Regions from separate parts of the Streptomyces sp. NPDC003038 genome, predicted to be linked through region 3. Evidence: riboswitches for the same ligand, from Rfam matches in the RefSeq annotation. Region 3 holds a riboswitch; each other region holds the start of a gene.

The links. A riboswitch is a leader RNA that binds a small molecule or an ion and turns the genes downstream of it on or off. The one in region 3 is predicted to bind cyclic di-AMP.
Region 1: linked by a shared signal. The riboswitch ahead of ABZX75_RS16560 (transglycosylase family protein) and the one ahead of ABZX75_RS09905 (M23 family metallopeptidase) in region 3 are both predicted to bind cyclic di-AMP.
Region 2: linked by a shared signal. The riboswitch ahead of ABZX75_RS05780 (LysM peptidoglycan-binding domain-containing M23 family metallopeptidase) and the one ahead of ABZX75_RS09905 (M23 family metallopeptidase) in region 3 are both predicted to bind cyclic di-AMP.

Annotation. Positions count from the first base shown of each region.
Region 1 covers NZ_JBEXNN010000011.1:110,517-120,047, forward strand. The annotation lists gene ABZX75_RS16530 (serine/threonine-protein kinase) at 1-25, shown strand, start outside; gene ABZX75_RS16535 (SurA N-terminal domain-containing protein) at 318-941, shown strand; gene ABZX75_RS16540 (nucleoside triphosphate pyrophosphohydrolase) at 970-2,031, shown strand; gene ABZX75_RS16545 (globin domain-containing protein) at 2,046-3,257, opposite strand; gene ABZX75_RS16550 (cytochrome P450) at 3,495-4,742, shown strand; gene ABZX75_RS16555 (transglycosylase family protein) at 4,835-5,914, shown strand; cyclic di-AMP (ydaO/yuaA leader) riboswitch at 6,191-6,363, shown strand; gene ABZX75_RS16560 (transglycosylase family protein) at 6,367-7,089, shown strand; gene eno (phosphopyruvate hydratase) at 7,364-8,656, shown strand; gene ABZX75_RS16570 (septum formation initiator family protein) at 8,771-9,259, shown strand; gene ABZX75_RS16575 (DUF501 domain-containing protein) at 9,310-9,531, shown strand, end outside.
Region 2 covers NZ_JBEXNN010000003.1:183,499-193,029, forward strand. The annotation lists gene ABZX75_RS05770 (MBL fold metallo-hydrolase) at 216-1,415, opposite strand; gene ABZX75_RS05775 (SGNH/GDSL hydrolase family protein) at 1,595-2,380, opposite strand; gene ABZX75_RS05780 (LysM peptidoglycan-binding domain-containing M23 family metallopeptidase) at 2,543-3,541, opposite strand; cyclic di-AMP (ydaO/yuaA leader) riboswitch at 3,546-3,718, opposite strand; gene ABZX75_RS05785 (tyrosine-protein phosphatase) at 4,040-4,858, shown strand; gene ABZX75_RS05790 (aspartate aminotransferase family protein) at 4,925-6,355, opposite strand; gene hpnH (adenosyl-hopene transferase HpnH) at 6,352-7,383, opposite strand; gene ABZX75_RS05800 (1-hydroxy-2-methyl-2-butenyl 4-diphosphate reductase) at 7,389-8,066, opposite strand; gene shc (squalene--hopene cyclase) at 8,066-9,531, opposite strand, start outside.
Region 3 covers NZ_JBEXNN010000006.1:58,084-67,614, forward strand. The annotation lists gene ABZX75_RS09895 (pitrilysin family protein) at 54-1,412, shown strand; gene ABZX75_RS09900 (pitrilysin family protein) at 1,433-2,800, shown strand; cyclic di-AMP (ydaO/yuaA leader) riboswitch at 2,995-3,154, shown strand; gene ABZX75_RS09905 (M23 family metallopeptidase) at 3,167-3,958, shown strand; gene ABZX75_RS09910 (GntR family transcriptional regulator) at 4,154-4,831, shown strand; gene ABZX75_RS09915 (HPr family phosphocarrier protein) at 5,180-5,461, opposite strand; gene ABZX75_RS09920 (GNAT family N-acetyltransferase) at 5,646-8,516, shown strand; gene ABZX75_RS09925 (DUF5998 family protein) at 8,587-9,183, shown strand; gene ABZX75_RS09930 (nucleotide pyrophosphatase/phosphodiesterase family protein) at 9,183-9,531, shown strand, end outside.

The sequences.
Region 1 (9,531 bases), on a different contig from region 3:
CCACTGGCTCGGTCAGGTGCGCTGACGCCGCCGCCGGAGCGCCAGGCCGAGCAGGGCGGCCAGGGCCGCGCCCGCCACCGCCGTGCCCGGCAGGAGGCCCGGAGGATGGCCGCCGGGTGAACACGCACCCCGACACCTGCGGAATCGTTGGTCGAACCGGTGGCCCGGACCACCTCGACTGCATACCATCGATCACCGCACGGCCTGAGGGGGTGTCCTGTCGACCGGGCGGGGCCCGCGACGCCCGCGGCGCCCGGTCCGGTCGACAGGACGCCCCCTCTGCACCGACGCACCATCTCCCGGCCCTGGAGGCTCCTTTGCACCGTCGCACAGCGCTCTCCGTCTCCACCGCCCTGCTCCTGGCGGCCCCCCTGCTGTCCGCCTGCTCGGGCCAGGCCCGCCCCGGCACCGCGGCCGTCGTCGGCGGCGAACGGATCACCACCTCCGCGGTCCAGGCCCAGGTGAAGGACGTACGCGCCGCCCAGAACCGCTCCGGGGACGCCGCCGCCGAGCTCATCGCGAGCACCCCCGGCCTGGACCGGATCAAGCTCGGCTCGATGCTCCAGAGCCGGATCATCGACAAGATGGCCGAGACCGCCTCCCTCACGGTCTCCCCCAAGGAGATCGAGGACGAGCGCAAGGCGTACGTCGAGGACAACGGCGGAGCCGAGCAGTTCGAGGCGCTGCTGCTGCAGAAGGCCGCCACCGCCCCCGGCCAGGTCGACCGCTTCCTCCGGGACCGGGTCCTGCTCACCAAGCTGAACACCAAGTACGGCAGCGGGAAGCTCACCGAGCCAGCCGCAGCCGCCGCCAAGGCACTGCGCATCGAGGTCAATCCCCGCTACGGCGCCTGGGACGCCCAGCAGCTCCAGCTCGGCGAGGGGCAGACCCCCTGGATCACCCAGAAGACCCGCCCCGAGCAGGCCCCCGCCGGAGCCTGACGCGGCGCCGCAGAGGTAGGTTCGAAGGGTGACCGACCACGCATCCGCCGAGCCTGCCCCGGCCGGGCCCGCACCCGCCGAGCCCACCGGCCGCATCGTCCTGCTGACCACCAGCCACCGGGTCGCCCCCGGCGTGCTGTCCTGGCCGGCGTGGCAGACCCTGCACGCCGCGGACCGGGTCCTGTGCGCCGACCCCGGCCACCCGCAGCTGCCGTACCTGCGCGAGGCGGGCATCGAGGTCGCGTACGAGACCCCGGACGCGCACGAGCTCGTCGAGGCCTGCGCGGGCGGGCGCACCGTCGTGGTGCTCCCCGGCGGTGAGGGAGACCAGCGGCTCACCGACGGGCTGGCACGCCTCGTCGGCTCCGGCCGGGTCTCCATGCCCGACCTGGAGCTGCTGCCCGGATCGTACGATCTGCCGGGCGCGCGCCTGCTCGACCTGGTCCAGGTCATGGACCGGGTCCGGCGCGAGTGCCCCTGGACCTCCGCCCAGACCCACCGGGGCCTGGCCAAGTACGCGATCGAGGAGGCGTACGAGCTCGTTGAGGCCATCGAGGCCGGGGACCGCAACGAGCTGCGCGAAGAGCTCGGCGACGTCCTGCTCCAGGTGGTCTTCCACGCCCGCATCGCGGAGGAGGGCGGCGGGGAGGCTGGGGACGCCGACGAGGACGCCGACGAGGACGCCGACGAGAACGCGGGCGGGGCCTTCTCCATCGACGACGTGGCCGGGACCCTGGTGGAGAAGCTGATCCACCGGCATCCGCACGTCTTCGGCGACGCCGAGGCCCACACCCCGGAAGACGTCCACGCCCACTGGCAGCGCACCAAGGCGGTCGAGAAGCAGCGCGAGTCGGTCACCGACGGGATCCCGCTGGGCCAGCCCGGTCTCGCGCTCGCGTCCAAGCTCGCCGGACGGGTCCGCGCGGGCGGCGTGGCCGTGGAACTGCCCCGCGGCGAGGGCATCGGGTACGAGCTGCTGGAGCTGGCGGCGCGCGCCGAGGCGCAGGGGGTGGACCCGGAGACCGCGCTGCGCGCCGCGGCCCGCGTCTACCGGGACGCGATCCGGGCGGCCGAGGGCGTCGGCGCGTAGCCCTCAGCGGCGGTTCAGCAGGGGCCCGGCGCGCGGGCCGCGGGGTTGTGCCAGTGCGGCGACGGGCGGTTCAGGAACCACTCGCCGAAGCCCAGTGGGCGGTCGCCGGGTTCGTGGCCCCTGCCACCGGCGGGTACGGAGTCGTAGAAGATGCGGCCGGGGTGGGCGCCCAGCTCCTCCAGGAGGTACGCGGTCTCCTCGACGAACGGCGCCGGGCCGCTGAGGTAGACGTCCTGGTCGGGCCACATGCCCCGGTGGCCGAGCGCGGTGGCGAGCCGGTCGGTGGCCTGGTTGCGGTGCTGCCCGGGCGCGGGCGTGATGTAGGTGACGGCGAGCCAGCCGCAGGAGGCGGCGTACTCCTCGATGAGCGGGCGGTCGTAGAGGTGGGCGGCGTCCCGCGCGACGACGAAGAGCCGTACGTCCTGATCGGGAGGGTCTTCCGCGAGGTCCTCCAGCATGGCCCGGATCGGCGCCCAGCCGGTGCCGGCGGCGATGAGGCTGACCGGGCGGTCCTCACGGCGCAACACCAGTCGGCCGCCGGCGGAGCCGAGCCGCAGCATGTCGCCCGGCCGGACGTCCCGGACGAGGGCCGTGCTGAGCCGCCCCTGCCCGATCCGGCTGACGTGCAGGTCCAGCGTGCCGTCCGGGCGGGGCGCGTTGCCGATGGAGTACGTGCGCCAGGTCGTCGGGACCCGGTCGCTGCTCACGCTCACGTACTGGCCGGGGAGATGGCGCAGCGGGGCGTGCGGCCGCAGCGTCAGGACGCCGATGTCCTCCCCGTACCGGAGGTGGCGCACGACCTCCGCGTCCCACCACGGCGGATCCCCGCTCGCGGCGGCTCCGGACATCATCGCGTCGGCGATCACCTGGTACGCCTCGGCCCAGGCCTTCTCCACGTACGGGGTCCAGGCCCCGCCGGAGGCCTCGGCGAGCGCGGCGAGCAGGCTGGAGCCGACGGCCGCGTAGTGCTCGGGACCGGCCAGGAACTTGCGGTGGTCGCGGCCGAGGTCGTGGAGATAGGGGAGGAGGGTCTCGTTCTCCAGGTGGGCGATCACGTGCGTGAGCGCGGCGAAGAGCCGGTCGCGCTGCCGCTCCATGTCCTGGGGGGAAGCCGGGAAGAGGTCACGGATCCCGGGGTTGTGCCAGAAGAGGTGGGTGTAGAAGAACTTGACCGCGTGCTCGGCCCGTCTCTCCACCACCGCGAAGCTGCTGCTCAAGATCCTCACATCCACAAAACCGAAAGTAGGAATGTCGGACAACCCGAGGTCAAGGAATGGCGGATCTACGGACAGCCGCGACGAACCACGCATACGGGGCACCCCTTGGGACCGGGATACGGTCATCGGGTGCACGAGCAGACCCCCGCAACCCCAGCCGACACCCCGGCCGACACCCCAGCCGACGCCCCGGCCGAGACACCAGCCGACGCCCCGGCCGCCGCTCCTTCCGGCCGGGGCCCGACCCTGTTCGACTGGGAGTTCGCGACCGACCCCTACCCGGCCTACGCCTGGCTGCGCGAGAACTCCCCCGTGCACCGCACCAAGCTCCCCAGCGGGGTCGAGGCCTGGCTGGTCACCCGGTACGCCGATGCCCGCCAGGCCCTCGCCGACCAGCGGCTCAGCAAGAACCCCGCGCACCACGCCGAGCCGGCGCACGCCAAGGGCAAGACCGGGATCCCCGGGGAGCGCAAGGCGGAGCTGATGACGCATCTGCTCAACATCGACCCGCCGGACCACACCCGGCTGCGGCGGCTGGTGTCGAAGGCGTTCACCCCGCGCCGGGTCGCCGAGTTCGCCCCGCGCGTGCAGGAGCTCACCGACCACCTCATCGACAAGATCGTCGAAAAGGCGGGGGCCGGGGCGAAGGGCGAGGCGGACCTCATCCACGAGTTCGCCTTCCCGCTCCCCATCTACGCCATCTGCGAGATGCTCGGCGTACCGCGCGAGGACCAGGACGACTTCCGCGACTGGGCGGGCATGATGATCCGGCACGGCGGCGGGCCGCGCGGCGGGGTGGCCCGGTCGGTGAAGCAGATGCGCACCTACCTGGGCGAGCTCATCCATCGCAAACGGGATGATCCGGGCAACGACCTGATCTCGGACCTGATCCGGGCGAGCGACCACGGCGACCACCTGACCGAGGGCGAGGCCACCGCGATGGCCTTCATCCTTCTCTTCGCAGGTTTCGAAACCACCGTCAATTTGGTGGGTAACGGGCTCTATGCCCTCTTTCGCAATCCCGACCAGCGCGAGCGGCTCCAGCGCTCCCTGGCCGCCGGCGAGAGCGGCCTGCTGGCCACCGGAGTCGAGGAACTCCTGCGCTACGACGGCCCCGTGGAGCTGGCCACCTGGCGGTTCGCCACCGAGCCGCTGACCCTCGCGGGCCAGGACATCGCGGTCGGCGACCCGGTCCTGGTGGTCCTCGCCGCCGCCGACCGGGACCCCGAGCGGTTCGCCGACCCGGACACCCTCGACCTGTCCCGCACCGACAACCAGCACCTCGGCTACGGGCACGGCATCCACTACTGCCTGGGCGCCCCGCTCGCCCGGCTGGAGGGGCAGACCGCGCTCGCGACGCTGCTGACGCGCCTTCCGGACCTGGAGCTCGCCGTGGACCCGGCCGAACTGCGCTGGCGCGGCGGGCTCATCATGCGCGGCCTGCGCACGCTGCCCGTCCGCTTCACGCCTCCCGGAGCCGGTGGAGCCGACTGACCCGAAGTCAGTTTCTGTCGGAACTTGTGACAATCGTTCGAAGGCCGCTAGGTTCTGCCGTTACCCCGCCGTTATGCGAAAGGTACAGCCTCATGCGTTCCGGGAACGGCCGCCACAGACGCCCCCGCCAGGTCCCCGCGCTGGTGGTAACAGCCGGAGTCACTGGCTCCGCGCTTGCCCTGCCACTGCTCGCCGCCACCAGCGCCACCGCCGCCGACACCTCCACGTGGGACAAGGTCGCCGAGTGCGAGAGCGGGGGTACGTGGAGCGCCAACTTCGGCAGCGGCGCCTACGGCGGGCTCCAGTTCACCCAGGAGCAGTGGCGCAGCGCGGGCGGCCTCGACTTCGCCGAGCGGCCCGACCTGGCCAGCCGGTCCCAGCAGATCGCCGTCGCCGAGCGGGTGCTCGCCTCGCAGGGACCGCAGGCGTGGCCGCTGTGCGCGGCGTCGGCCGGGCTGACCCAGCAGGGCCCCGCCGCCGAGGTGGACCCCGGCCTGCCCGGCGGTTCCGGTTCCGTCGCCCCGACCCCGTCCCGTCCCGACGTGGCCGTACCGTCCGACCCCGGCGCGCCCGCCAGGGACTACGGGGCTCCCACCCCGGTGGCGCCGAGCCCGTCCGAGAGCCCGTCGTACGGGATCCCCGAGGGCCCGCTCGCGCCGTCCAGCGGACTGCCCGTCATGCCGCCGCCGGACGACCCGACCACGGCTCCGGTGCTCCCGGGCGACCCGACCGCGGTTCCGGTTCTCCCGGGCGACCCCACGACCGCTCCGGTGCTCCCGGGACCGGGCGACCCGACCACGGCGCCGGTGGACCCCGGTGCGCCCACGGTCCCGGCGGATCCGACCGCGCCCACCACGCCGCCCTCCACCTCGCCCTCCCCGGACGCCTCGGCCGACCCGACGGCGCCGGCCGCCCCCACCGCCCCGGCTCCCTCCACGGACGGCAGCGGCGGCAAGCACCGCGGTACGCCCGCCGTCGAGCTGCCCGTCGTCTCTGATGCGCTGTCGGAGCCCACGTACACCGTCAAGTCGGGCGACAGCCTGGCGACCATCGCGGACGCCAACGGACTCGAGGGCGGCTGGAACGCGCTTTACGCGGCCAATGAGCAGGTCATCGGCGAGGACGCCAACTTGATCAAGCCCGGCCAAAACCTGGATCTAACCGCGGAATAGGGGCACTTCGGGCGCACCGAAAGGTCTGATTGTCCGTTTTCCGCAAGTGAGACATGTGTCTCTTCCGGTCAACTGGCGTGTCACTCCCCGGAGCTCCCGCAAACCCGGTCCTCACCTGCGCAAACGCCCTTGCGAAGGGCGCAAGTAGGGGCCGTTTCTCCCCGATGTCGCTCGTTGAACATCGGGGAGAGACCTGGCTACCTTCTGAATCGCCCGCCACCGCGGGCTCCTTCGACCGCATCGCCGAATCCTGCCGGCGGACGGAGGGAACAGTCGTCGCGTCAAGCGCCGAAGGCAGGAGCGGGGGAACCAAGGTAGGCGCCGGGAGCGGCCGTTGAAAGACGGTCACGCCACCGGCTAGGGGTTAAGCCGCGCGCTAGGTCGCGCGGCCGGGCAACTCATCCGCCCGAACCCGACAGCTCACCTCGTAGGCGTCGGTGAGGAGAAACTCCATGCTGCTTTCCGGCAAGGGCAAGCACCGCCGCTCCACGGCCATCGAGCGCACGGCCCGCATCGTCACGCTCGCCGGTGTTGCCGGTGTCGCCGTCGCGGCGCCCCTGATGACCGCGGGTACCGCGAGCGCCGCCACGGCCTCCGAGTGGGACCGCGTCGCGCAGTGCGAGTCCGGTGGCAACTGGGCCATCAACACGGGCAACGGTTACTACGGTGGCCTGCAGTTCTCGTCCTCCACGTGGGCCGCGTTCGGCGGCAAGTCGTACGCCGCGCAGGCCAACCAGGCCTCGAAGGCCCAGCAGATAGCCGTCGCCGAGAAGGTCCTGAAGGGCCAGGGCAAGGGTGCCTGGCCGCACTGCGGCGTCGGCCTGTCGAACTCCTCGTACGCCGGCGGCGGCGCTGCCGAGACCCCGGCCAAGCCGAAGGCCGAGCCGAAGAAGACCGAGCAGAAGGCCGCGCCGAAGAAGGAGACCAAGCGCTCCGAGGCCCCGACCACCCGCTCCGAGCGCTCCGAGGCCCCGGCCCCGGCGCCGGCCAAGCCGAAGGCCGAGGCCCCGAAGACCGGCAACGGCTCGTACGAGGTCAAGTCCGGCGACACCCTGGGCACCATCGCCGAGGTCAACGGCGTGAACGGCGGCTGGGAGAAGCTCTTCGAGCTGAACAAGGACATCGTCTCGGACGCCGACCTGATCTACCCCGGTCAGAAGCTGAAGCTCAGCTGAACACTGCGGCCATAGCCGCAGCGGCGTGTCTCCCACGCAGAGTCCCACCGCCCGGCGCGTCTCCCCCCACGCGCCGGGCGGCGGCGTTCGCCCGGTCGTCAAACGTGCGGATCGCGAGCTCTATGTCCTGGAAGAAGGGTATTCGGGCCCTTTTTCGTCCCAGGACCCGGGCGGTCGGCGGGCCGATCGCCCGGAGCCGGTTAGGCTCTAGTCGGCATGGCCGTCCCACGGCCTGACACGCCACCGCACACCCAGCGTCACATCCCAGAAGGAGATGCTCGTGCCGTCCATCGACGTCGTCGTAGCCCGGGAAATCCTGGACTCCCGAGGCAACCCCACGGTCGAGGTCGAGGTGGGCCTCGACGATGGCAGCACCGGCCGTGCTGCAGTTCCGTCCGGCGCCTCCACCGGTGCATTCGAGGCCATCGAGCTCCGTGACGGTGACCCCGACCGTTACATGGGCAAGGGTGTCGAGAAGGCCGTCCTCGCCGTCATCGAGCAGATCGGCCCGGAGCTCGTCGGCTACGACGCCACCGAGCAGCGGCTGATCGACCAGGCCATGTTCGACCTGGACGGCACCGAGAACAAGGGCTCGCTCGGCGCCAACGCCATCCTCGGCGTCTCCCTCGCCGTCGCGCACGCCGCGTCCGAGGCCTCGGACCTCCCGCTCTTCCGCTACCTCGGCGGCCCGAACGCGCACCTGCTGCCCGTTCCGATGATGAACATCCTCAACGGTGGGTCGCACGCCGACTCCAACGTGGACATCCAGGAGTTCATGATCGCCCCGATCGGGGCGGAGTCCTTCTCCGAGGCCCTGCGCTGGGGCGCCGAGGTCTACCACACCCTCAAGAAGGTGCTGAAGACCAAGGGCCTGTCCACCGGCCTGGGCGACGAGGGCGGCTTCGCCCCGAACCTGGAGTCCAACCGCGCCGCCCTGGACCTCATCATCGAGGCGATCAAGGAAGCCGGCTACACCCCGGGCCGTGACATCGCGCTCGCGCTCGACGTCGCCGCGTCCGAGTTCTACAAGGACGGCAAGTACGAGTTCGAGGGCCAGTCCCGCACGGCCGCCGAGATGACCGAGTACTACGAGGAGCTCGTCTCCGCGTACCCGCTCGTCTCCATCGAGGACCCGCTGTACGAGGACGACTGGGCCGGCTGGAAGACCATCACCGACCGCCTGGGCGCCAAGGTCCAGATCGTCGGCGACGACCTCTTCGTCACCAACCCCGAGCGTCTGGCCCGCGGCATCGAAGAGGGATCCGCTAACGCCCTGCTCGTGAAGGTGAACCAGATCGGTTCGCTGACCGAGACCCTGGACGCCGTCGAGATGGCCCAGCGCAACGGCTTCAAGTGCATGATGTCGCACCGCTCCGGTGAGACCGAGGACGTCACCATCGCCGACCTCGCCGTCGCGGTGAACTGCGGTCAGATCAAGACCGGCGCCCCGGCCCGCTCGGACCGCGTCGCCAAGTACAACCAGCTGCTGCGCATCGAGGAGATCCTCGACGACGCCGCCGTGTACGCGGGCCGCTCCGCCTTCCCGCGGTTTCGCCCCGCCAACTGATTAGTACGGCAAGGGGCGGGACCCTCGGGTCTCGCCTCCCTACGTCCCCGCACTCGGTCCCGTACCGTGTGCGGGGACGTAGTGCGTAGTGCGTACAGAGGGGAGGCGGGATCAATGGCCGGGAACCGGGATCGGTTCTCCACCTTCTCCACCGCCACCAGGCTCAAGCAGCTCGGCGAGCGGACCGCCGCCCACGTCTACCGCTCGCAGTCGCGCCGCCAGGTCCGCCGCAGCCGGCTGACCGGCCGGGCCGCGCTGCTCGTGCTGGTCCTCTGTACGCTGGTCGTCGCCCTCGCGTATCCGATGCGCCAGTACGTCTCCCAGCGCTCGGAGATCGCGGAGCAGCAGCGGGCCGCCGCCGCCGCGAAGGACCGGCTCGAACGGCTCCGCGACGAGAAGGCCCGCTGGCAGGACGACGCCTACGCGGAGCAGCAGGCGCGCAGGCACCTGCACTTCCTGCGCCCGGGGGAGATCGGCTACATCATGACCGACCCCGGGGCCGAGGCCGCGGAGCGGCACCGCGGCGGCCGGGCCGGCTCCGACCGGCCCTGGTACTCGAACGTCTGGGACGGCGTCGACAAGGCCGACCGCCCCGGCGACTGAACCAGACCCCATCCGTCATAGAACCGCGAACGAAGAGACCCCCTCCAGGCATGCAGACGCCCCCGCCCCAGACCGACCGGACCGAGCCGACCGACGCGGACATCGAGGCGTTCGAGCAGCAGCTCGGCCGCCCGCCGCGCGGACTGCGCGCCATCGCGCACCGCTGCCCCTGCGGCCAGCCGGACGTGGTGGAGACCGCCCCCCGGCTCCCCGACGGCACCCCCTTTCCCACGCTGTACTACCTGACGTGCCCGCGAGCGGCCTCCGCCATC
Region 2 (9,531 bases), on a different contig from region 3:
AGGCCGCCGGTAACGGCCACAACGGCCGTCAGCGCCCCCGGCGGCCTGCACGTGATCAGCCCGCGATCAGCCCGTAAGCCGTGCCGTCACAGTTCCGTCGGGCCGATGCCAGGGGGCGCCTCCCCGCAGTAGCTGGGGTAGCCGGGTAGCCGGGTAGCCGGGTAGCCGGGTAGCCGGGTAGCCGGGTAGCCGGGTAGCCGGGGTGGCCGCACTCCCTAGGAACCGACGGCTTCGGGCTCCTCGCGGACCACGGCCTTGGGCCGGCCGGTCACGGCGGGCCGGGAGACCGCCGCGGGCGCGGGCGGGCTGGCCGCCGCGAAGGGGCGCCACCACGGCGAGGCCGGCACACCGGCGGCGCCGGGCTCGAAGGGCTGCCCGGGCACCGGCAGCGCGACCGCCGCACCGGCCGCCTCGGCTGCGGTCAGCGTGCCCTCGCCCGGTTCGTCCCACGGGTGCGGCGCCAGGTTGAAGGTGCCCCAGTGGATGGGCAGCATCGTGCCGTGCGGGACGCCGCCCTGGAGGTCGAGGTGGGCGCGCACGCCCTCCTCGGGAGTCATGTGGATGTCGGGCCAGTACTCCGAGTACGCCCCGATCTGGATCATCGTGGCGTCGAAAGGCCCGTGCTCCGCGCCGATCTCCTTGAAGCCGGGGAAGTAGCCGGTGTCACCGCTGTGGTAGATCCGGTGCTCGTCCCCCGCGACGGCCCAGGAGGCCCAGAGGGTGTGCTGCTGGTTGCGCAGACCGCGTCCGCAGAAGTGCCGGGCCGGGGTGGCCGTGAGCGAGAGGCCCGCGACCTCGGTGCTCTCGTCCCAGTCCAGCTCGCGCAGCCGGTCGGCCGGAACGCCCCAGCGCTCTAGGTGCGCGCCCACACCCAGCGGGACGGCGAAGACCGTGTCCGTACCGGCCAGAGCCTTGATCGTCGGCAGGTCGAGGTGGTCGTAGTGGTCGTGCGAGATGACCACGACGTCGACCCGGCCCAGCGAGGCCAGCGGCACGGGCACCGGGTGCAGTCGCTTGGGTCCGGCGAAGGGGAAGGGAGAGCACCGCTCGCCCCACACCGGGTCGAACAGCACGCGGCGCCCGTCGATCTCCGCGAGGACGCTGGAGTGGCCCATCCAGGTCAGGCGCAATCCGCTGACCGGAGGCTTCGCCAGCTCGGCGAGGGTCGTGGGGTACACCGGGATCGGCGCGACCGGACTCCTGCGCAGCCTCTGCTCCTTGTGGAAGTAGATCTTCGCGAACTCCGCCATCGAGCCCGAGGGCCTGGTCCGGGCCCCGACCGGATTCTGGAAGGCGCCGTCGGCGAAGTTCGGCGAGCGGCGGATGCGCTCCAGCCGGGCACCGGACGGGTCCGCGCCGAAGGCTTCGGTCCGCAGGGCGCGCAGCCGTGGACGCAGGGGACGGGAGCCGGTCAAGGCGCCTCCTGGGAGGATGGGGTCAGGGCGGTCGTACGTCTACGACCATCCCAACGAACACCGACCCCGAAGGATTCCGCGTGCGGGCCCCGCCGCCCCCGTGTCCGGGCCTCCCCCGCCCGCCCCCGTGTCACGGACGGCCGCCGGGCCCGCCGCCGTGTCCGAGGCCCACCCCCCTCCTACAGCGGCAGCAGGTCCGGCCGCTTCGCCTCGACATGGTCCCCGGAGGACTCCCCGCGCAGCCGGCGGCCGATCCACGGCACCAAGTGCTCGCGCGCCCACTGGATGTTGTCCCGCGTCACGTCGACCGAGCCGCGCGGCCGCTGCGGCGGCCACGGCTGGTCCGGATCGGTCGGCACCTCCAGGCCGAGCACCTGCGCGGCGCGCAACGCGACCCGGGTGTGCCCTTCCGGCGAAAGGTGCAGCCGGTCGGCGTCCCAGGCCCGCCGGTCCTGTACGGACTTCAGCGACCAGAGGTCGAGCACGGGGCAGTCGTAGCGGTCGGCGATGGCGCGGACGTGCGCGCTGTACGTCGCCACCTTGCCCCGGATGTGCCGCAGGACCGGCACGCCCCGCGTGTCGAAGCCGGTCGTGATCATGACCTTGCCCACGGACGCCGTGAGGTCGGCGACGGCCGCCTCGAACCGCTGCGCCACGTCGTCGGGGTCGCTGCCGGGCCGGATGATGTCGTTGCCGCCCGCGCAGAAGGTCACCAGGTCCGGCGCGAGCGCCTTCGCCCGTGGGACCTGCTCGGCCACGATCTGGTCGAGGAGCCGTCCGCGCACGGCCAGGTTCGCGTATCGGAAGTCGTGCTCGTCACGCTGATCGGCCAGGAGCACGGCAAGCCGGTCCGCCCAGCCGAGAAACGAATCCCCGGGTCCCGGGTCCCCCACACCCTCGGTGAAGCTGTCCCCGATCGCCGCGTACGAGCCGATGGTCTTGAGTGTCGTCGTCGTCGCTGCCACGGAACGACATCCTTCACCCCCGTGGGCGACCTACGCCAACGTAAGCAGGGGTTGACGGACCGTGATCTATACCACCCGAGGGGTAAGGAATAAGTACACGTCAGGCCGGGACCCCCTTCGGGCCCCGGCCTGACGCCGTCCGTGCTTCGACGGCGGGTGCCGTCAGATGCTCACGCCCTTCGAACGGAGGTAGCTCACCGGGCTGATGTCGGAGCCGTAGGACGGGCCCGTGCGGATCTCGAAGTGGAGGTGCGGGCCGGTCGAGTTGCCGGTGGAGCCGACGAGGCCGATGCGCTGGCCGCCGGTGACGCTCTGGCCGACCGAGACGGAGAGCGCCGACATGTGGGCGTACTGCGAGTACTTGCCGTCCGCGTGCCGGATGACGACCTCGTTGCCGTACGAGCCGCCCCATCCGGCGGAGACGACGGTGCCCGCACCGACGGCCTTGACGGTGGTGCCGGAGCTCGCCATGAAGTCCACGCCGGTGTGGTAGCCGGAGGACCACATGCTCCCGCTGGCCCGGTACTGGGTGGAGATCCCGCCGCTGACCGGGGCCACGAAACCGGAGCCGGTGGGGGCGCTCGAACCGGAGGAAGCCTCGCCGGAGGCCGAGGTTCCGGTGGAGGACCGGCCGACGGACGCCGCGGGCTTCTCGGCCTGCTTCTCGGCGGGCTTCTCGGCCGGCTTCTCGGCGGGCTTACGGGCCGGAGCCTTCGGGGTCGCCGGGGCCGGCTTGACCGGAGCCGCGGCCTGGCTCTTCCCGCCGAGCGTCAGCTTCAGGCCCGGGTGGATCAGGGACGGGTCGGCGCCGACGGCCTCGCGGTTGTCGGCGTACAGCTGCTGCCAGCCGCCCTCGAGCCGGCGCTCCGCCGCGATCTTGGAGAGGTAGTCGCCCGGAACGACCGTGTACTGGGTCGGTGCGGCCTGCACGGCGGCGACGGGCTCGGCCCGCAGCGCCACGGGGACCTGCTCGACGTGCTGGACCTGCGGCGCCTGCACGGTGGAGGCGGCGGCGGTCGAGACGGTCGGCGCACCGGCCGCCTGGGCGCCGGTGGCTCCCATCAGCGGCAGCGCGAGGGCCGCGCCACCGGTGCCGGCGACGGCGAAACCGCGGGATATCGAACCGGACTTGGGACGGCGGTGCTTACCCTTTGCAGGCATGCTGAATTCCTCTCCGGCGCCTGCGAGGTGAGCTGTCGGGTTCGGACTGGAGATGTCCGGCCGTACACATGTGGCACATGTACGGCTTCACCCCGAGCCGTCCCGGTTTATAGACCCGGAACGGCGGCTTACCTGGTTCCCCCGCTCCTGCCGCGCGTGAGTAGTCGGGTGCGGTTTCCGGGCGGCGGCAGGATTTGGCGGTCCACCCGGATCGATCGCGAAGGTAATCGAGTCCGGCCACAGGGAACAAGCCATGAATTTCCTGACGGAATCACAGGGATGGGAGATCGGCGGAATTACGGTCACCCTCCGTCCATTCCCTCCCGTCAACAACCGCCCCCGCTAGGCCATTCGCTTTTCGCGATCAGGCACTCACGGTCACCGTATGATCTGGCTCACGGGGACGGCCTGATGTCCCTTTCGATGACGGCAAGTTGTGGCGAAGTAGTGGCCAAGTAGCTCAATTCGGACACCCCAGGACGATACGGAGGAGCTCCCGTGACCCAGCAGATACCCCCGGCCCCGCTGGCGCAGCCCGAGCCGGAGCCCGAGCTGATCGGGGTGCGCAACTTCCGTGACGTGGGCGGGCTGCCGACCTCGGACGGACGGAGGGTCAGGACGGGACGACTCTTCCGAAGCGGACATCTGGCACATGCCACCGAAACCGACGCACAGTTCCTGTCCTCGCTCGGACTGCACACCGTCTTCGACTTCCGCAACGAGGCCGACCACGCCCTGGAGGGCCCGGACGTCGAGCTGCCCGGCGTACGGAACGTCAACATCCCCCTGTCGGACCCCGCCGACGGGCGCGAGTTCTGGAAGATGGTCCGCGAAGGCGACCTCGGCCAGCTGCGCTCCCTCCTCGGCGACGGCAAGGGCGCGGCCCGCATGTCGCACTCGTACCGCGGGATCATCACACACCGCACCGCCGAGCACAGCCGGGTCGTGCACGCCCTCGCCGAGGACAGCGTTCCCGCCCTCATGCACTGCGCGGCGGGCAAGGACCGGGCCGGCCTGTCGGTCGCCGTCACCCTGCTCGCGCTGGGTGTCGAGCGCGAGGCGATCCTGGCGGACTATCTGGAGTCGAACGCCCCGAACCGCCGTTACGTGGTGCAACGCAGCAGCGCGACGGCCGAGGCGCGTTCCCCCGAGGTGATGGAGCTGCTCGCTCCGCTCTTCGACGCCCGCGCCGAGTACCTGACCGCCGCCTTCGACACCATCGACGGGCACTGGGGCGGGGTCGAGCGCTACCTCGCCGAGGGTCTCGGGCTCACGCCCGACACCCTCGGCCGGCTCCGCGAGCGGCTGCTCGACTGACCCCCGTCCCGGGGGCCGCCTTCGGCGGGCCCCGCGACAGCCGGGGAGGCGGGCCGGGGCAGGCCGTCAGCCGTTGCCGACGGCCTGCTTCACCAGGGTTCTGCCGAAGTCCCACATCAAAGTGCCGCCGCCGTGCGCCTCGTCCATGACCGAGCGGAAGGCGCCGACGAACCGGGCGACGTCCCGCTCGTCCACGATCAGCGGCGGAATGAGCTTGATCACTTCCAGGTGGTCGCCGGAGACCTGGGTGAGGATGCGGTGCTTGCGCAGCAGCGGCACCACGACCATCTGCGCGAAGAGTCCCTTGCGGGCCGCCTGCAGCATGGCCCACCGGCTGCGCAGCCCCAGCGAGGACGGCCGGCCGAACTCGATGCCGATCATCAGCCCGCGCCCCCGCACCTCGTGCAGCAGCTCGTACTCGTCCACCAGGGCCGCGAGCCGCCCGCGCAACAGGTCGCCCATCGCCCGGGCGTTGGCCACGACCTCCTCGTCCTCCATCACCGACAGCACCGCCAGCCCCGCCGCCATCGCCTGGGCGTTGGACCCGAAGCTCGCCGAGTGCACGAGCACCCGGTCCATGGACGAGTAGACCTTCTTGAAGATCCAGTCCTTGCCCAGGGTCGCGCCGACCGGTACGTAGCCGCCCGACAGGGCTTTGGCCACGCACACCAGGTCCGGCTCCACGCCCGGCTCGTGCTGGTACGCGTAGAAGTCACCGGTCCGTCCCAGCCCGGTCTGTACCTCGTCCACGATCAGCAGCGACTTGTGCCGGTGCAGCAGTTCCTGCGCGGCGAGCAGGAACCCGGGCGGCGCTTCGAGCACCCCCTTGCCCTGGATCGGTTCGACGACGAAGGCGGCCACGTCCCCGCGCCGCAGCTCCCGCTCCAAGGCGGCCAGATCGCCCAGCGCGATCTTCGTGTCGGGGAGCAGCGGGTCGAAACCGTCCCTGAAGCTCCGCTCCCCGTTCACCGAGAGCGAGCCGGTGGTCAGCCCGTGGAAGGCGTGGTCGCAGTAGAGGACCCTGGGCCGCCCGGTGGCGTACCGGGCGAACTTCAGGGCCGTCTCGACGGCCTCGGTGCCGCTGTTGCCGAAGAAGACCCGGTCCAGGTGCGGGCTGTACGAGAGCAGCTTCTCGGCCAGCAGTCCGGGCAGCGGCTGGCAGTCGAAGCGGGTGAGGTCGGCGAGCTGGGCGTCCAGGACGTCGTGCAGCGCCCGGCGGACGACCGGGTGGTGCCGGCCCAGGCCCATCACCCCGAACCCGGCCAGCATGTCGAGGTAGTCGTTGCCCTCGGCGTCCCAGAAGTGCGCTCCCTCGGCCCGCTCGTAGACCTTGTCGAAGCCGATGGTGTGCAGCATCCGGGGCAGTTGGTGGTTGAGGTGGCGGACGTGCAGCTCGTACCGCTCCCCTCCACGCGCCGCCAGCAGGGCGCCGAGGTCGAAGCCCTGGCCCCGGCCGCCCTGCGCCGAGGCCCTGGCCCCTTCCGGTGCCGCCGTCATGCCGAGGTGCCCCGGTTGCCACTCACCGTCTCCCGGGCCGCCCGCAGGGATTCCTTGAGCGAGCCCATGGTGGCGAGGACGGCGGTGGGTTCATAGCCGCAGTGCGCCATGCAATTGGCGCAGCGCGGGTCCTTTCCGCGGCCGTACTTGCTCCAGTCGGTGTCGTTGATCAGTTCCCGGTACGTCGGCACGTAGCCGTCGCTCATCAGATAGCAGGGGCGCTGCCAGCCGAAGAGGGAGTAATTCGGAATGGCCCAGGCGGTGCAGGGGAAATCGGCCTTGCCTTCCAGGAAGTCGAGGAAGAGCGGCGAGTGGTTGAGCCGCCAGCGGCGCCGGTTGCCACCCGCGAAGGCCTTCTTGAAGAGTTCGCGGGTCTGCTCGACGCCGAGGAAGTGTTCCTGGTCGGGGGCTTTTTCGTAGGCGTAGGCGGGCGAGATCATCATCTCGTCGACCCGGAGGTCGTCGTTGAGGTAGTTCAGTACCTCGATGACTGTCTGCGGAGTGTCCGTGTTGAAGAAGGTGGAGTTGGTGGTCACCCGGAAACCGCGTTTCTTCGCTTCCTTGATGGCCGCTACGGCCTCGTCGAAGACGCCCTCCTTGGCCACCGACTCGTCGTGCCGCTCACGCAGGCCGTCGATGTGCACGGCGAAGGCGAAATAGCGGGACGGGGTGAATTTCTCGATCTTCTTGCGCAGCAGCATCGCGTTGGTGCAGAGAAAGACGTACTTCCGCTTCGCCACCAACTGCCGGACGATCTCGTCGATCTGCGGGTGCATCAAGGGCTCGCCGCCCGCGATGGACACCATCGGCGCGCCGGATTCCAGCACGGCGCCGACCGCCTGGGCGACCGGCATGCGCTGCTTGAGCACCCCGGCCGGGTGCTGGATCTTCCCGCACCCTTCGCAGGCCAAGTTGCAGGCGTAGAGCGGTTCCAGCTCGACGATCAGCGGGAACTTCTCACGCTTGCGGAGCTTTTGTTCGAGAAGATAGGTCCCGACCCTGACGGTCTGGCGCAGTGGCATGGCCATCTGGCTCACCTCCTGGGGAGCAGCGAAGAACGGTGCCATTCATAAAACGCGGGCAGTACGGCACGCAGTACACGGAAGGCCGATATTCCACCGCGGACCGTGCCGATACGGACGAGTTCGTGCTCCGGAGCGTCCACGATCACCCGGACGGCCGCAACGGGGCGGCTCGCGCCCGACGCGGGGCCGCCGAGGGTGGCGGTCCACAACGTGGCCGCCGACTCCATGTCGACCGCGATGGCACCGGTGGCGCGCAGGTGCGCGCGTTCCTGGCCGCGGACGACGTGATCGGATCCGGTCAGTGCACCGGTGTGCACGGTCCGGCCCGGCAGGGCCCGGGCCAGTGCTTCGGCGAGCAGGCCGGTACCCGTGCACGTGACGGCTCCGTGCGGGTCCCGGGTCTCCTCGGCGACGACGAGGTCGCCGGGGTGCATGCCGGGGACCAGTCCGGCGCAGAATCCGGTCGCGAGGACCGCCGCCCGGCTCAGCTCCGGCCGGTCGAGGGCCCGGCCGACGGCCCGCTCGGCCGCGCGCGGGCCCATGCCGGTACGCAGGACGGCGTGCGGCGCTTCACCCGTGCCGCCCTGGCCCGCGCTGCGCAGGGCGAGCTGCTCGATGCGCAAGGCGCAGGCGATCAGCAGCGGGGCCGCGGACCCGGCACCGTCCCCCGTGCCGGGGGCAGCCATCAGGGCTCCCCGGGCAGCGCTCCGGCGGGAGCGCACGGTTCTCCGTACAGGTAGCGGCCGAGCGCCGTGAGCGGGAACACCTGCCGGTAGAGGTGGTAGTTGATGGAGAAGTCCCAGGGGAAGCCGGTGCCCGTGAAGTACGGCTCGTCCCAGGAGCCGTCCGCCTGCTGCGTCTCCACGAGGTACGCGATGCCCCGCTCGACGGCCCTGCCGCCCCTCTCTCCGGCCGACAGCAGGGCCATCAGCGCCCACGCGGTCTGCGAGGCGGTGGAGGCGCCCTTCCCGGCCCACGACCGGTCCTGGTAGGAGCGCTGGTCCTCGCCCCATCCGCCGTCGTCGTTCTGTACGGACTCCAGCCAGCGCACGGCCCGCCGGATCGCGGGATGCGCCGTGGCGATGCCCGCGGCGGTGAGCGCCGGGACCACCGACCCGGTCCCGTACACGTAGTTGGTGCCCCAGCGGCCGAACCAGCCGCCGTCCGGCTCCTGTTCGGCCAGCAGCCAGGCGATGCCGCGCCGGGCCCGCGGGTCGGTGGCCCGGCCCTCGAACGCGAGCATCTCCACCACGTGGGCGGTGACGTCGGCCGAGGGCGGGTCGATGACCTCGCCGAAGTCACAGAAGGGCAGCTTGTTCGGGAAGGGGCTGGTGTTGTCGGCGTCGAAGGCGGCCCAGGCGCCGTTCTTCGACTGCATGCCGAGGTTCCAGGAGACCCCGCGGGCGATGGCCGCCTCGACTCGCGCCGGGTCGGGGTGCTTGATCCGGCGCAGTGCGAGGACCACCTCGGCCGTGTCGTCGATGTCGGGGTAGGTGTCGTTGTGGAACTCGAACGCCCAGCCGCCGGGGGCCAGTCCGGGCCGGCGCACCGCCCAGTCCCCGCTGCGGACGATCTCCTCGCCGAGCATCCAGTCGGCGGCCTTGACCAGTGCCGGATGGTCGCGCCGCACGCCCGCGTCCACCAGGGCGATCGCGGCGAGGCAGGTGTCCCAGACCGGGGACTGGCAGGCCTCGATCATCCGGGCGCCGTCCTCGCGCCACACCGTGAACCGGTCCAGGGATTCCAGCCCGGCGCGCATCACCGGGTGCCTGAGGTCGTAACCGAGCAGGTGCAGGGCGATGATGGAGTACACGGCGGGCGGCTGGATTCCGCCCCAGCAGCCGTCGTTCTCCTGGCGCTCGATGATCCAGCGGGCGGCCGTGGCCATCGCGGCCTTGCGCAGCCGGCGCGGCGCGAACCGCCGGTAGAGGTGCAGGGCCCTGTCCATGCGCTGGAAGGCGCCGTCCCAACTGGCAAGCGGGGCGAGCGGTTTGGCCGGGTTCGGCACCCGCGCGTCGGCGTGCAGCTCGTCCAGGGTGAAGGGGGCCGGGCGGACCGGGCGCATCGCGGAGACGACGGTGAGCGGGACGATGGTCTGGCGGGCCCAACAGCCGAAGTCGTAGATGTTCAGCGGCACCCAGGGCGGCAGGA
Region 3 (9,531 bases):
GCATACAGTGGCAGGTCTGACAGAAATCTCTGCATCGCGATCGAAGGGACCACATGCCCATGGGTCACACGGCCACAGCTCAGGCCGGCTCCGGCGGCCTGACAGCGACCGAGCACCGGCTGGCCAACGGCTTGCGCGTGGTGCTTTCCGAGGACCACCTCACCCCGGTCGCCGCGGTCTGCCTCTGGTACGACGTCGGCTCGCGCCACGAAGTCAAGGGACGTACCGGCCTGGCTCACCTCTTCGAGCACCTTATGTTCCAGGGCTCGCAGAGCGTCAAGGGCAACGGGCACTTCGAACTGGTCCAGGGCGCCGGCGGCTCCCTCAACGGCACCACCAGTTTCGAGCGCACCAACTACTTCGAGACGATGCCGACCCACCAGCTGGAGCTCGCGCTCTGGCTGGAGGCGGACCGGATGGGCTCGCTGCTGGCGGCCCTGGACGACGAGTCCATGGAGAACCAGCGCGACGTCGTCAAGAACGAGCGCCGCCAGCGGTACGACAACGTCCCGTACGGCACGGCGTTCGAGAGGCTGACCGCCCTCGCGTACCCCGAGGGGCACCCGTACCACCACACTCCGATCGGCTCCATGGCCGACCTGGACGCCGCGTCCCTGGAGGACGCGCGCCACTTCTTCCGTACGTACTACGCACCCAACAACGCGGTGCTGTCGGTCGTCGGTGACATCGACCCCGAGCAGACCCTCGCCTGGGTCGAGAAGTACTTCGGGACCATCCCGGCGCACGACGGCAAGCAGCCGCCGAGCGACGGCACGCTGCCCGACATCATCGGGGAGCAGCTGCGCGAGGAGATCGTCGAAGAGGTCCCGGCACGTGCGCTGATGGCCGCCTACCGGCTGCCGCACGACGGCACCCGCGAGTGTGACGCCGCCGACGTGGCGCTGACCATCCTGGGCGGCGGAGAGTCCTCCCTGCTCCACAACCGCCTGGTGCGCCGAGACCAGACGGCCGTCGCGGCCGGCTTCGGCATGCTGCGGCTCGCCGGGGCGCCCTCGCTGGGCTGGCTGGACGTGAAGACCTCCAGCGGCGTCGAGATCCCCGCGATCGAGGCGGCCGTGGACGAGGAGCTCGCGCGGTTCGCCGCCGAGGGCCCGACGGCCGAGGAGATGGAGCGCGCGCAGGCGCAGCTGGAGCGGGAGTGGCTGGACCGGCTGAGCACGGTGGCCGGCCGCGCCGACGAACTGTGCCGCTTCGCGGTGCTGTTCGGCGACCCGCAGCTGGCGCTGACCGCCGTCCAGCGCGTCCTGGACATCACCGCCGAGGAGGTGCAGGCCGTGGCCGCCGCCCGGCTGCGCCCGGACAACCGCGCGGTGCTCGTGTACGAGCCGCTGCCCGCCGGTGACGCCGACGAGTCCGACGAGTCCGACGAGAACGAGGGGGCGGAGCAGTGAGCGACACCGCAGCCGTCACGATGACCTTCCACCCGCAGCCGCAGGCCGGCGAGCCGCAGCCGTGGGCCTTCCCGGCCCCGGAGCGCTCGGTCCTGTCCAACGGCCTGACCCTGCTGCGCTGCCACCGCCCGGGCCAGCAGGTGGTGGCGGTCGAGATCAACCTCGCCGCCCCGCTGGACGCCGAGCCCGAGGGCCTGGACGGGGTGGCGACCATCATGGCCCGCGCCCTGTCGGAGGGCACCGACAAGCACTCCGCCGAGGAGTTCGCCGCCGAGCTGGAGCGCTGCGGGGCCACCCTCGACGCGCACGCCGACCACCCCGGCCTGCGGGTTTCCCTGGAGGTCCCGGCCTCCCGCCTGCCCAAGGCGCTCGGGCTGCTCGCCGATGCGCTGCGCGCGCCCGCCTTCGCCGACGCCGAGATCGACCGGCTGGTGCGCAACCGGCTCGACGAGATCCCGCACGAGCTGGCCAACCCGCAGCGCCGCGCCGCCAAGCAGCTCTCCAAGGAGCTCTTCCCGGCGTCCCTGCGGATGTCCCGCCCGCGGCAGGGCACCGAGGAGACGGTCGCCCGTATCGACTCCGCGGCCGTACGCCGCTTCTACGCGGCCCACGTACGCCCCGCCACCGCCACCGCGGTGGTCGTCGGCGACCTGACCGGCATCGACCTCGACGCCGTGCTGGCGGACACCCTGGGCGGCTGGACGGGCGATGCGGCGGAGCCCCTCCCGGTGCCGCCGGTGACCGCCGACGACACGGGCCGCGTGGTCATCGTCGACCGGCCCGGCGCCGTCCAGACGCAGCTGCTGATCGGCCGGATCGGGCCGGACCGGCACGACCGGGTGTGGGCGGCCCAGGTGCTCGGCACGTACTGCCTGGGCGGCACCCTCACCTCCCGGCTGGACAAGGTGCTGCGCGAGGAGAAGGGGTACACGTACGGTGTGCGCGCCTTCGGCCAGGTGCTGCGCTCCACCGCCGACGGCAAGGGCGCCTCGATGCTCGCGATCAGCGGCTCGGTGGACACCCCCAACACGGGTCCGGCGCTGGAGGACCTCTGGAAGGTGCTGCGCGCCCTCGCGGAGGGCGGCCTGACCGATGCCGAACGGGACGTGGCGGTGCAGAACTTGGTGGGGGTGGCCCCGCTGAAGTTCGAGACGGCGGCCTCCGTCGCCGGCACGCTCGCCGACCAGGTCGAGCAGGAGCTCCCGGACGACTACCAGGCGCAGTTGTACGCGCGGCTCGCCGAAACCGGAACGGTGGAAGCCACTTCGGCGGTCGTGAGCGCCTTCCCGGTCGACCGGCTGGTCACGATCCTGGTGGGTGACGCCGCGGTCATCGAGGAACCGGTGCGCGCACTGGGGATCGGCGATGTGAGCGTCGTCACCAACTGACAACCAACTGGCGGTTTGGCAGGGGGCTCTGGCGGCTTGTCCGTCGGGGCCCCCTTTGTCCGTTAAGTGGTGAGGTTGCTTTTATGTGATGTGGCGTACGCAACAAAAAGGCGTGTCTGTTTGGCGATTGACTGATGATCCGCCTAGCGTCGGCCGTGCTGTTCGTCAGTTGTGCCCGCCGCATCCGCGGCACCGGACAGCAATCGCCGAGTCCCCGTCAGGCGCGAGCCTGGGGAGCCGGGGACCCACATCAGTCCCTGGGGTGAATCGGACCGCCTCGCAAGAGGAGGTCCGTAGGAGACCTTCCTGCTCCGAACCCGTCAGCTAACCCGGTAGGCGAGAGGGAAGGAAAGGATCAATCTCTTCATGGCGTTTGGCAGTCGTGCCGCCGGTAAGCACCGCGGTTCCAGTCGTCTGAGCCGTAAGACCGCCGGCTACGCCGGTATCGCCGCCCTCGCCACCACTGGTGTCGTCGGCTCCCTCGCGGGCCCGGCCTTCGCGGCGGACATCGACAACTCCGCGCAGGACAACGGCCTGGGCGCCGTCGTCGTGGCCGAGGACCTCGTGGGCGACATCGAGGACCAGGCGGACTCCCAGCAGCGTGCCGCCGAGGCCACCGCGGCCAGGGCGCAGGCCGAGGCCGACGCGAAGCAGCGTGCCTCCGAGGCCAAGCGCCTGGCCGAGACCAAGGCGAAGGCCGAGCGTGAGGCCGCCGAGCGCGCCGCCCGTGAGGCCGAGCGCAAGCGCCTCAACACCTTCGTCTCCCCGGTTGCGGGCTCGTACGTGAGCACCCAGTACGGCGCCGGTGGCGGCATGTGGTCCTCCGGCAGCCACACCGGCATCGACTTCCACGCCTCCACGGGCACCTCGGTCCGCGCGGTGGGTCTCGGTACCGTCGTCGAGGCCGGCTGGGGCGGCGCCTACGGCAACAACGTCGTCATCAAGCACAACGACGGCACCTACACCCAGTACGGGCACCTGTCCGCGCTGAACGTCTCCGTCGGCCAGCAGGTCGCCCCGGGCCAGCAGATCGGCCTGGCCGGCTCCACGGGCAACTCCAGCGGTCCCCACCTGCACTTCGAGGCCCGCACCGGCGCCGACTACGGCTCGGACATCGACCCGGTCGCCTACCTGCGCTCGCACGGCGTCAGCCTCTGACGCGTACGGCCGCCCCGCGCCGTCGCTCCCTCTCGCTTCACCGAAGACCCCGGCTCGCCGAGCCGGGGTCTTCGTGTTGTGCAAAAATTCCGGATTTCCGGCCGCTCTCGGAAATAATCGTGTGTTGCAATAGAGTCGCAGGACGCGCACGCGCGTTCATTGACGATGCAGTCGGAAAAAGGGGGAGGTCCGGTCTTGCGTATTCCTGCGCACGCGGTATGCACGGCAATTCGCGACGACATCGTCTCCGGGGTCTTCGAGCCGGGCGGCAGGCTGACCGAGGAAGTGCTGGCCCGCCGGTACGGCGTCTCGCGCGTCCCGGTCCGCGAGGCGCTGCGCACCCTGGAGTCCGAGGGGTTCGTGACCACGCGGCGCCACGCGGGCGCCTGCGTGGCCGAACCGACCGAGGAGGAGGCCGCCGACCTCCTGGAGCTGAGGATGCTGCTGGAGCCGCTGGCGGCCGCCCGAGCCGCCGGGCGGCGCACCGAGGCCCACCTCAAGGTGCTGCGCGGACTGGTCAGGCTGGGGCAGGAGCGGGCCAGGCGGGGCCAGGGCGAGGATCTGCGGGCCCTGGGGAGCTGGTTCCACGAGACGCTCGCACAGGCCTCCGGCAGCCCCGGTCTGATCGCTCTGCTCACGCAGATGCGGCACAAGGTGGCCTGGATGTACGTGGTGGAGGCGCCGGCCCGGCCGGTGGAGTCCTGGGCGGAGCACGGGGCGATCGTGGACGCGGTGGCGCGCGGGGACGCCGAGCGGGCGCGGGCGCTGACGGCCGTCCACGCGGACCGGGCCGCCGGAGCGCACAGGCCGCGGCTGCGCCTCGCGGTGAGGACTTCGCAACCTGCCGTAAACATGTCGAGCGGCCGGCATTAACAGAGTCCGTATACACATGCAGGTGTCGTGCGCCGCTGTCGGAATTCGCGACGTGGCGTGAATTCACTGCCCGGAAATGTGTCGGCGGGTCGGGTGGTCGGGTCGTGCCGAATTTCGACGGCACTGGATTCGGGTGGAATGCGATTTCCGCCGAGCTGGATTTCTGCGGAGCCGTGGATGCCGTGGATGCCGTGGATGCGGTCGGGCCGCGGGTCACGGCATCCGGCCACCGCCACCGGCCCTCCACCGCCGCCGCCCACCGGGATCGGCCGCCTCACGAAACAGCGAAGCCGCGGTCCCCGGCGTACCGGCGACCGCGGCTTCGCCGCGTGACTCGAACCCGAAGGGTCAGACGGTCTCGGGGAGCTCCTCGAGACCCTCGGCGACCAGCTTCGCGAGGCGGTCCAGCGCGACCTCCGCGCCCTCGGCCTCGGACGCGAGGACGATCTCCTCGCCGCCCTGGGCGCCCAGGCCCAGAACCGCCAGCATGGAAGCGGCGTTGACGGGGTCGCCCCCGGACTTCGCGATGGTCACCGGGACGCCGGAAGCGGTCGTCGCACGGACGAAGATCGAGGCGGGACGAGCGTGCAGGCCCTCGGCCCAGCCGACGTTGACGCGGCGCTCTGCCATGGTGATGCCCTTCAGGTTCTTAACGTTGTCTAGACCAGTCTCTCACGACACCCGGAATGCTCGGACCGACCTCCTGCCCGGATCTCCCGCCGTTCGGCCCTCCCCAGCTTGCACTGATTCGCGTCGGCTCGCATGATGCGCCGCGCCAGGACCACCTGACCCGTCCCGGCCTTAAGGTGGCCCCATGACCACCGAGTCGGACCCCTCGTACCCGGCCCACTGGGAGGCGGACGTCGTCCTGCGCGACGGCGGCACCGCCCGCATCAGGCCCATCACCGCCGAGGACGCGGGGCGGCTGGTCAGCTTCTATGAACAGGTCTCCGACGAGTCGAAGTACTACCGCTTCTTCGCTCCCTACCCCCGGCTCTCCGACCGCGACGTGCACCGCTTCACGCACCACGACTACGTGGACCGGGTCGGCCTCGCCGCGACCATCGGCGGAGAGTTCATCGGGACCGTCCGCTACGACCGGATCGGCGCCGACGGCCGGCCCGCCTCCGGCCCCGCCGACGAGGCCGAGGTCGCCTTCCTCGTCCAGGACGCCCACCAGGGCCGCGGGGTCGCCTCCGCCCTCCTCGAACACATCGGCGCGGTGGCCCGGGAGCGCGGCATCCGGCGGTTCGCCGCCGAGGTGCTCCCGGCGAACAGCAAAATGATCAAGGTCTTCACGGACGCCGGCTACCAGCAGAAGCGCAGCTTCGAGGACGGCTCCGTCCATCTCACCCTCGACCTCGAACCCACCGCCGAGTCCCTCGCCGTCCAGCGCGCCCGCGAACAGCGCGCCGAGGCCCGCTCGGTGCAGCGGCTGCTGGCCCCCGGCTCGGTGGCCGTGATCGGAGTCAGCCGCTCCGGCGCGGGCGTGGGCGCCGCCGCGCTGCGCAACCTGCGGGACAGTGGATTCCGCGGCCACCTCTACGCCGTCAACGAGGCGGTCACGGCCGATCTGCTGGACGGCGTACGGGCCTACCGCACGCTCGGCGCCATCGGCGCCCCGGTCGACCTCGCGGTCGTCGCGGTCCCGGCCGACCGGGTCCCGGAAGCGGTGGCGGCCTGCGGTGAGCACGGAGTGCAGGGGCTCGTGGTGCTGTCCGCCGGATACGGGGAGAGCGGCCCGGCGGGGCTCGCCCGCCAGCGCGAACTGGTGCGCCAGGTGCGCTCGTACGGCATGCGCCTGATCGGGCCGAACGCGTACGGGGTGATCAACACGTCCCCGGAAGTGGAGCTCAACGCCTCGCTGACGCCCGCCCCGATGCCCATGCGCGGCCGGATCGGCCTCTTCACCCAGTCCGGGGCGATCGGGATCGCCCTGCTCTCCGCGCTCCTGCGCCGCGGCGAGGGCCTGTCCTCCTTCGTCTCGGCGGGGAACCGGGCCGACGTCTCCGGCAACGACATCCTCCAGTACTGGTACGACGACGAGGCGACGGATGTCGCCCTGATGTACCTGGAAACCCTGGGCAACCCGCGGAAGTTCACCCGCCTCGCCCGCCGGACCGCGGCCGTGAAGCCGGTGGTCGTCGCCCGGGGCGGCCGCCACACCCCGGCCGGGCACGTCGTCCCGGACACCCGGCTGCCCGACGCCACCGTCTCCGACCTGCTGCGGCAGGCCGGCGTCATCCGGGTCGACACGGTGACGGAGCTGGTGGACGTCGGCCTCCTGCTGGCGTCGCAGCCGTTGCCCGCCGGACCCCGGATCGCGATCCTCGGCAACTCCGAGTCCCTCGGGGTCCTCACCTACGACGCCTGCCTGACGCAGGGCCTGCGCCCGCTGCCGCCGCTGGACCTGACGACGGCCGCTTCGCCCGCGGACTTCCGGGACGCCCTGGCCGCCGCCCTGGCCTCGGACGACAACGACGCGGTCATCGTCACCGCCATCCCGTGGGTCGGCGAGCAGGCGCTCGCGGACGACCTGGCCGACGCCCTGCGGGACGCGGTCGGGGAGCACCCCGGCAAGCCGGTGGCCGTGGTCCACGTGGAGCTCGGCGAGCTGGCGGAGGCCCTGTCCGCCGCGCGCGGCCCCGCCCCCGCCCCGCGCCCGCCCGAGACCGCGGACCCGGCTCCCGGGCCCCGCGCCTCGGCCTCCCCCGGCCGCCTCACCCGGCCGCCGCTGGGAGGCGCCCCCTCGGAGCCGCCCCCCGGCGAGGCCGCGACCGCCGCACCGCGGGGAGCCTCGGCCACGCCCGCAGGGGCCCGGATCCCCGCCTATCCCGCCGCCGAGCGGGCCGTCAAGGCCGTCGCCGAGGGCGTGCGTTACCGCCAGTGGCGGCACACCAACGCCGAGGCCGGACAGGTGCCCGAGTACGAGGACATCGACGAGTCCGGAGCCGCCGCGCAGCTGGCCCGGCTGCTCGCCTCCGTCGAGGAGGGGGCCGTGGTCACCCTGGGCGACTTCGACGCCCACACGCTGCTGGAGCGGTACGGGATCCGGGTGCTGCCCACCCTGTCCGCCCTCACCCCCGACGCTGCGGCCCGCGCCGCCCGGGCCCTGGGGTATCCCGTCGTGCTCAAGACCACCGCCCCGCACCTGCGCCACCGCGCGGACCTGGGCGGCGTACGGCTCGATCTCACGAGCGAGTCCGAGCTGAGGCGCTCGTACGACGAGCTGACCGAGACGCTGGGCAAGCCGGCGGAGCTGCTCCCCGTCGTCCAGGCCATGGTGCCCCGCGGCGTCGACACCGTCGTGCGGTCCGTCATCGACCCGGCCGCCGGCGCCGTCCTGTCTTTCGGGCTCGCCGGGGTCGCCTCGGAGCTCCTCGGCGACACCGCCCACCGCCTCGTACCGACCACCGACCGCGACGCCGCCGGGCTGATCCGGTCCATCCGGACCGCTCCCCTCCTCTTCGGCTGGCGCGGCAGCGACCCCGTCGACACCCGCGCCCTGGAGGAACTGCTCCTGCGCCTGTCCCGTCTCGTGGACGACCACCCCGAGGTCATCGAGGTCACCCTGGAGCCCGTCGTGGTCGCCGCCGAGGGGCTCTCCGTGCTCAGCGCCACCGTCCGCGTCGCCCACCCGCCGGCCCGCGGCGATCTCGGGCCGCGGACCCTCCCCAGCTACTGAGCGGCCACCGACCTGACTGACCGGGTACGGAGCGGCCGGGGTGCCCCGTACGGGCCTTAGGATGGACCTCATGGCGAAATCCGGTACGACGACCCAGGGGCTGCGCACGGCGATCGAGCGCAGCGGCTACTACCCGGCCCTCGTGGCCGAGGCGGTGGAGGCCGCGGTGGGCGGCGAGCCGATTTCGTCGTACCTGGTCCACCAGGAGACGACCTTCGACTCCAACGAGGTGCGCCGCCACGTCACCGTGCTGGTCCTGACCGGCAACCGCTTCATCGTCAGCCACACCGACGAGCAGGCCGCCGACGCCGGGTCCCCCTCCCCGTACGCGACCACCTCCACCGAGTCGGTCAAGCTCTCCAGCATCTCCTCCGTGGTGGTGAGCCGCGTCGTCGCCAACCCGGAGTCCTACACCCCCGGCACCCTGCCCCGCGAGGTCGTCCTGACCATCGGCTGGGGCGCGGTCTCCCGGATCGACCTGGAGCCCGCCGCGTGCGGCGACCCGAACTGCGACTCCGACCACGGCTACACCGGCAACTCCACCGCCGACGACCTCAGCCTGCGGGTCAGCGAGGCGGGCGACGGTCCGGAGGCGGTGCGCCAGACCCTCGCCTTCGCGCAGGCGCTCTCCGAAGCGACGGCCGCGACCTCCTCTCCCGCCCGCTGATGGTGTACTCGACAGCGCACGACTGGCAGGAGCCGGAGCTGCTCGACCTCGCCGGCGCCCCCGTCCCGGAGTACGGCAGCGGCTCGCTCGCCGACCTGCTGCCCACGCTCGCGGCCGGCCAGGGCGTACCGGGCTTCAGCGCCGCCATCCCGGAGCTGACCCCGGCCGACCGGAACTGCGTGTTCCTGGTCGACGGCATGGGCTGGGAGCAGATCAAGGCCCACCCGGACGAGGCCCCGTACCTGACCTCCCTCCTCGGCAGCTCGCGCGGCGGCACCGGTCGCCCGCTCACCTCGGGCTTCCCCGCGACCACCGCCACCTCGCTGGCCTCCGTCGGCACCGGACTGC